2 regions of the Acetomicrobium thermoterrenum DSM 13490 genome follow, and region 1 is predicted to be linked to the other one. Evidence: riboswitches for the same ligand, from Rfam matches in the RefSeq annotation. Region 1 holds a riboswitch; the other holds the start of a gene.
What was found. A riboswitch is a leader RNA that binds a small molecule or an ion and turns the genes downstream of it on or off. The one in region 1 is predicted to bind molybdenum cofactor.
Positions count from the first base shown of each region.

Region 2: linked by a shared signal. The riboswitch ahead of BLU12_RS03955 (molybdopterin-dependent aldehyde oxidoreductase) and the one ahead of BLU12_RS04560 (substrate-binding domain-containing protein) in region 1 are both predicted to bind molybdenum cofactor.

Region 1 covers NZ_FNPD01000004.1:116,075-119,495, reverse strand. The annotation lists gene panF (sodium/pantothenate symporter) at 1-1,282, shown strand, start outside; molybdenum cofactor riboswitch at 1,352-1,473, shown strand; gene BLU12_RS04560 (substrate-binding domain-containing protein) at 1,535-2,395, shown strand; gene BLU12_RS04555 (ABC transporter permease) at 2,541-3,239, shown strand; gene BLU12_RS04550 (ATP-binding cassette domain-containing protein) at 3,246-3,421, shown strand, end outside.
Region 2 covers NZ_FNPD01000003.1:225,172-228,592, forward strand. The annotation lists gene BLU12_RS03955 (molybdopterin-dependent aldehyde oxidoreductase) at 1-2,030, opposite strand, end outside; molybdenum cofactor riboswitch at 2,227-2,352, opposite strand; gene BLU12_RS03960 (DNA repair protein RecN) at 2,631-3,421, opposite strand, start outside.

The sequences.
Region 1 (3,421 bases):
TGTTAGCGCAAGCAGCTTTGTGGGTGGCCCGGGGATGGCCTATAAGATGGGGCTGGGCTGGGTGTTGCTTGCGATGATTCAAGTTCCAACGGCATATCTTACTCTTGGCTTTTTGGGCAAAAAGTTTGCTATTGTTGCGCGTAAGATTAATGCTATAACAATTAACGATTTCCTGAGAGCCAGATATGAAAGCACACCAATAGTGATTATGGCATCAATCAGTTTGTTATTATTTTTCACTGCAGCTATTGTCGCACAATTCATAGGAGGCGCCAGGTTGTTTGAAGCTATAGGCCTTCCTTACGAGGTAGGTCTCGCTATATTTGCCATTACCGTAATATTTTATACGGTAATAGGAGGATTTAGGGCCGTGGTATTGACAGATGCCTTTCAGGGCATTGTCATGATGTTGGGGACTTTGGCGTTGGTGTTTGGAATTACAAAGGCAGCAGGCGGGATGAATGCCATAAGCGCCAAATTGATGGAGATAAACCCGGATTTATTGACGCCTTTCGGGGTCGACGGATTTATCACAAAGCCTTTCATCTTATCTTTTTGGATATTGGTGTGCTTTGGAATAATTGGCTTACCTCACACCGCTGTCAGGTGTATTGGTTATAAAGATTCCAAATCCATGCATAGGGCAATAGTAATTGGCACATTCGTGACCGGTTTTCTAATGCTGGGCATGCATCTGGCTGGCGCCTTGGGGAGGGCGGTACTGCCCAACATAGAAGCAGTCGATTCCGTTATACCGACTTTAACGGTCGAAGTCCTTCCTCCGATTTTTGCCGGGATCTTTTTAGCGGGGCCCATGGCATCCATTATGTCCACGGTAGATTCTCAACTTATATTGGCCTCGGCAGCAATTATAAATGATCTGTACGTTGGCTATATTAATCCTGACGCTGCACATGACGACAAAAAGATCAGGCGCATCAGCCTTTTAATTACGACCATCATAGGAGTAACGGTATTTCTCGTGGCCTTTAAGCCTCCAAGCCTGATAGTGTGGATTAATCTTTTTGCCTTTGGGGGGCTTGAGGCCGTATTTTTCTGGCCGATTGTGATGGGCCTTTATTGGAAACGCGCAACTGCTTCAGGAGCTCTGGCCTCCATGATAACCGGCGTAATCCTATTTATTGCATTGAGCAAATATGCCTTTTTGCTTCACGGGTTACATCCTATCGTGCCTACTTTTGTCGTAACATTTGTCGTATTTATCGTGACCAGTTATCTCTCTAAACCATCGGTGAAAGCAGTAATAAGGGTATGGGAATGACCTTTGTTGACATTTATTTTTATGTTTAGTATTATTAACAATGTCAGTAAGGCAATAATATAATTTAGATAATAGTGCGACCTCCGAGTCAACGATTCTAAGGGTCTATGTGGCCTATGAACGTTGGCCGATAGGGTCTTTTCGGAAACGAAAGGGCCTCCCGCTCGGAAAGGAGGAGAAAGAACATTAGTCCTTTTCCCGGTGGGAGGGGACTAATTTTTTGTGAAAAAATTAAGCAAGGGAGGAATTGTCATGGACATGAAAAGGTTGACCTCGCGGTTGCTGATTGTTTTTGTAGCTATATTGCTGATTTTTTCTCTTGGGCGAGGGTTCGCAGAAGCAGAAGACGTCCTTTTAATGGCAACTACAACAAGTACCGACGATACCGGTCTTCTCGATTATCTTGCACCGATGTTCAAAGAAGATACGGGAATAACTCTTCAATGGACGGCTACGGGTACTGGGAAGGCTTTAAAGTTGGGAGAAAATTGCGATGTAGATGTTCTGCTGGTTCACGATCCTGATTCTGAGGAGAAATTTATAGAAGCCGGATACGGAGTTGATAGGACTCAAGTAATGTACAATGACTTTGTGATAATTGGCCCAGAGGATGATCCGGCTGGTATAAAGGGGTTGTCTTCTACTGAAGCATTAAAGAAGATTGCCGAAAAGAAGGGTGTATTTGTCAGCAGAGCCGATGAATCGGGCACTCATGCAAAGGAGAAATTTATTTGGGTGCAGGCGGGTTTGGCTATTCCTGACAAAGAAGAATGGTATGTGCAGACAGGTCAAGGTATGTTAGTGACGATTAACGTAGCCGCCGAAAAGGGAGGCTATACGCTAACCGACAGAGGCACCTACATTAGATATGAAGCTAACCACGAAGGGAATCCTCCACTCGTCATTCTATCCGAAGGGGATCCTTTCTTGATGAATCAATATAGTGTAATTGCGGTAAATCCTGAGAATTGCCCCAATGTCAAATACGATTTGGCAAAGAAGTTTATTGAATGGATTGTTTCTCCAAAAGCCCAGCAAGCAATAGCCGATTTCAGGCTCATGGGCAAACAACTTTTCTTCCCGAACGCAAATACTGCTTCTGGGGCTAATTAATGACATCCTGCGCTCTTTAAGTTTTATATAGATGCTCCAATCCCCCATATAAGCCGCCGCATCCCCCTGTGGCGGCTTATTGTTTTTTTATATTTGTGTATATAATATTTTTTTGAGCATCGCAACTTTCGAGGGAGGTAACATCATGGAATATATCCTTTCTGGAATAGCGGAAGCCTTTGTGTTGCTTTTAAAAGGAGATGAAGAGGTATATTCCGCCGTCTCCGCTACATTGAGGGCTTCTACCGCTGCGATAATAATTTCTCTGGTTATAGGTCTTCCTTTGGGTTTTTTGTTGGGTTACTTCGATTTTCCAGGCAGACGGTTTTTTAGATCCGTTTTCGATGCATTGCTTGCCCTTCCCACAGTATTGGTCGGACTATGGGTGTATGCCTTTATCTCGAATCGCGGACCATTGGGCGGTATGAATCTGCTTTTTACTCTTAAAGGCGTTATAGTGGGCGAAGTGGTCCTGGCCCTGCCTATTGTGATTGCCCTTTCGGCACAATCCATCGAAGAGCTGGATTTGTCGGTAAGGGACACCCTTTTAACGCTAGGGTCCAGCGGAAAAAGGCTGTTATTTGACATCATGTGGGAGGCGAGATATGGGATGCTTATGGCAGCAATTACCGCATATGGACGCGTTATATCTGAGGTTGGTGCTGCTACAATGTTAGGCGGAAACATAAAATGGAGAACGAGAACAATTACCACGGCAATGGCATTTGAAACAAACAAGGGTCAATTTGCCATGGGGATAGCCTTGGGGATGATCTTGCTGTTGATAGCCTTTATAGTCAACAGCACACTATCATATGCTAAGCGAAGAAGGCAGACAAGGTGAACAGACATGCTTTATGAGTTAAGAGATGTTAAACGTTTTTACAACGACAGATGCGCTCTCTCTGTAGATCGTTTGGCTATGGAAGGGGGTAAGATTTACGGCCTGGTCGGCCCGAACGGGAGCGGTAAGACGACATTGCTCAGAATTTTGGCATTCTTAGATGAGCCGAGCGAAGGCCAAAT
Region 2 (3,421 bases), on a different contig from region 1:
GCCGTGCCGACACAGCCCATGTCTGCTCCCTGTCCGTGATCTTCCCATGTGTTGTAAAGTATCACGCCGTCTTTGGTAAGCTCGATGTGGCTGTTTGCCTCGTCGGGGCCGTCGTCGTTTGAGTTGTAAATCCCTATGGCAACGCCCACGCCATGCTTTATCTTATCGGTTGACAGAGCGGCAGCTTGCTTTTTAGCCTCTTCGTAAAGTGGCCGTATATGGGTGACCATGGCCTGGAGAGGATAAACTTCCGGCCTTTGACCGCTCGGTAAGGTATCGCCAGGCTGGATTAAGTTCTTCTCGCGAAAATCCAAGGGGTCCATGCCGACCTTTTCAGCCAACATGTCTATGGCAAGCTCTCCTCCAAAGTAGGTTTGCGGTCCGCCGTAACATCTAAAGGCCGTGCACCATTTGTGGTTGGTAAAGACAGTGTAACCGCATCCGCGGATATTGTTTACTCTATATGAGGCAAGCATGAACTGTCCGCCCTTGTTGGTTAAGTCTTGGCTGGATTCGGAATATGGTCCATGGTCTACGTACCAGGTATGCTCTAAGCCTACCAGCTTGCCATTTTCGTCAGCTCCAACCCGAATTTTCATCAAAAAGGGCGACCTCTTGGGCGTGCGAACGATGTGCTCTTTCATGTCAAGCCTCATATAAACGGGTCTTCCCGTGGCAATTACGCAGGCGCCAATTAAGTGTTCGTTCGTGGGGCCGACCTTGTAGCCGAATGTGGCACCCATGTTATTTTGTATGACGCGTATCTTTGAAGGCGGCAATCCCAGACCGCGGGCTATCATGAGTTGATGGCGATACACGCAGATGCTTTTAGTCTGAAGCGTCAGACGACCTTCTTCGTCGAAATAGCCAAATCCGCAATCGGTCTCTATCGTCAAATGAGGTTGCCTCGAACTGTAAAATTCGTCTTCTACTACGTAGGGAGCTTTGTCTAAGTCTTCCTTTGGATCGTTGCCCTTCTTTATGGGCCTCTTGTTGAATACGTTAGGTATTCCGTCTATATCGGGTATATCCTCATGCACCTTTACTGCCCCAGGTGCCATGGCGTCTTTGACGTTTAAAAGCGCTGGGAGTTCTTCGATTTCTACCTTCACGGCATCGGCGGCGGCCCTTGCGTGCTCTTCCGTGTCGGCGCAAACTATGGCGACTGCCTCTCCCCACTGGCGGATCTTATCTCCTTCCTCTACGAGGATTCGACGTTCCCAGCCGTTGGTCGTGGCGGTCTTAGATCCCACCTGACCCCTTATTCTGTTCGTGCCCTTGTTTGCGTAGATGTCTTTTGCCGTCACGACCTTATATACACCGGGCATTTTTTCGGCCTCGAGGAAATCTATCTTTTTGACTATGGCATGGTGAGTTTCAGGGCATACGCAGGCGGCAAAAAGCGTCTCGTCAGGCAGCTTTAACGCTATGTCGTCACCGAAGTCCCATGTGCCGGTTGCCTTATATACCGCGCTTGGCCTCGGGTAATGGCTTCCCCATATTTTTCCATCTCGCGTCAGTTCCGAGAAATCCGTCATCTCCTCTTCGCCTCGCAAGACTTTAGTGGCAAGCATGACGGCATCTACGATCTGAACATAACCTGTGCATCTGCAGGCGTTTCGGTTCTTCTGAAACCAATCGCGCACCTCTTCGCGGGTTGGATTTGGGTTTTCGTCGAGCAAGGCTTTGGAGCTCATGATAAATCCCGGCGTGCAAAAACCGCACTGTATAGCTCCCGTCTTTACGTAAGCCCACTGAAGCGCGTGAAGCTTGTCGGGCCTTCCTAAGCCTTCAATGGTGAGAATTTCAGCGTCTTCCGGCACCTTATCCCATCTTACGATGCAGGAACGCACGAGCTTGCCGTTCATTATAACCTCGCATGCTCCGCATTGTCCCGATCCGCATCCAAGCTTTGTTCCCGTTAGCCCGAGTTGTTTTCGAATTATGTTGACCAGCATTGCGTCAGGTGAGGCAACTACGTGGTGGGGACATCCGTTGACCTTGATGCTTTTTCTCAAATACTGTTTCATGGTTTCCCTCCTCGTTTTTTCGAACGCCCTAAAGCTCAAATATGGCAAACTTCGACCCAAGTAACCTCCTTTCTTTAAATCAACTAATTTGCCATACCAGCCTTAAAGCATCTATCTAACGCTAAAGGAGGTTAAAAAAGCTGCCTCGCTTAAAGGAGGCAGCTTTTTGCTAAAGACAACTTACGATAGACGTAAGCTTTCTTTAACATTTCCTCCTTTCCAAACATGGGAGGCATCCTCGTTTCCAAAGATACCCATTGGCCAGAAACCATGGATCTCATGAAGGATCTTTAGGTTAAATGGCTCGGAGTTATTTGTATATTTTATACACGCAATCGTAACATCAATAAACATTTTATTCAAGATAGTTTATTAATTAAAAAGAAAATTTTTACCTATTACAATAACAATAAATGCAACATTGTTGCAAAATATGGCCGATTATGAAAGTTTCGCAAGATACATGAGCAGCTTAAAAATATAATACGAAAAGGAGCCTTACAGGAATGAAGTGTCAATGAAGGAATTGGCATTTTTCGTAGTATTTTACTTCAATTACTATAATCGTTAAATAGGTAAAATTATATAAGTTTTATAATATTATTCATCGCGAAGCCTGAGCAATCTCTCTGCGTGGACTACAGCTTCTTTTATTTCGCTAGTACCCGACAACATCCTCGCAATTTCCTGCACCCTTTCCTCTTCGTTTAACTCTTTAACGTAAGATTCCTCCCCCTCCTTTGTTACCCGAAAATGCTGGTCCGCAAGGGATGCGATGGTAGCCTCATGGGTTATGAGTATAATCTGGCATTTAGTCGAAAGCTCCTTAAGCTTAAGGCCGGCCAACAGAGCAGCCTTGCCTCCCAACCCGGCTTCCACTTCATCGACTATCAACAATTTGGGCAGGGTTTCCTCCGGTAATGCCATTTGCAGTGCCAACAAAATTCGACTCAATTCCCCTCCTGAGGCTATTTTGGAAATAGGTGACGGCACATTGCCGTTTGCCTCTATCATAAAACTGATCGATTCCGCTCCGCTGGATCGAACCTTCTTCAATTCCTCAACTTTGATCGTAAGCACAGTAGTCTCCATTCCAAGATCCTTTAAATGAGAATTGACGGCTTCTTCCAATTCCCTCGCTATTTTAATTCGAGAAGCGCGTAGATCAAGCGCGTGCTGGCTCACATCTTTTTTTAATTTACTTAGCTCGTCTTTTAATCTTTCCAGTTCGACGAGGCTTTCGGATAACCAGGATATTTCCTTTTGGGCGGTATTGTAATATTCTACAAGCTCTTCAATAGATGAGGCTTTAGCAATACGCTTGCACTTTCTAAGCTTTCCGAGTTTTGTCTCCAATTCTTCTTCTTTGTGCTGCAACTCTTCGATTGTTG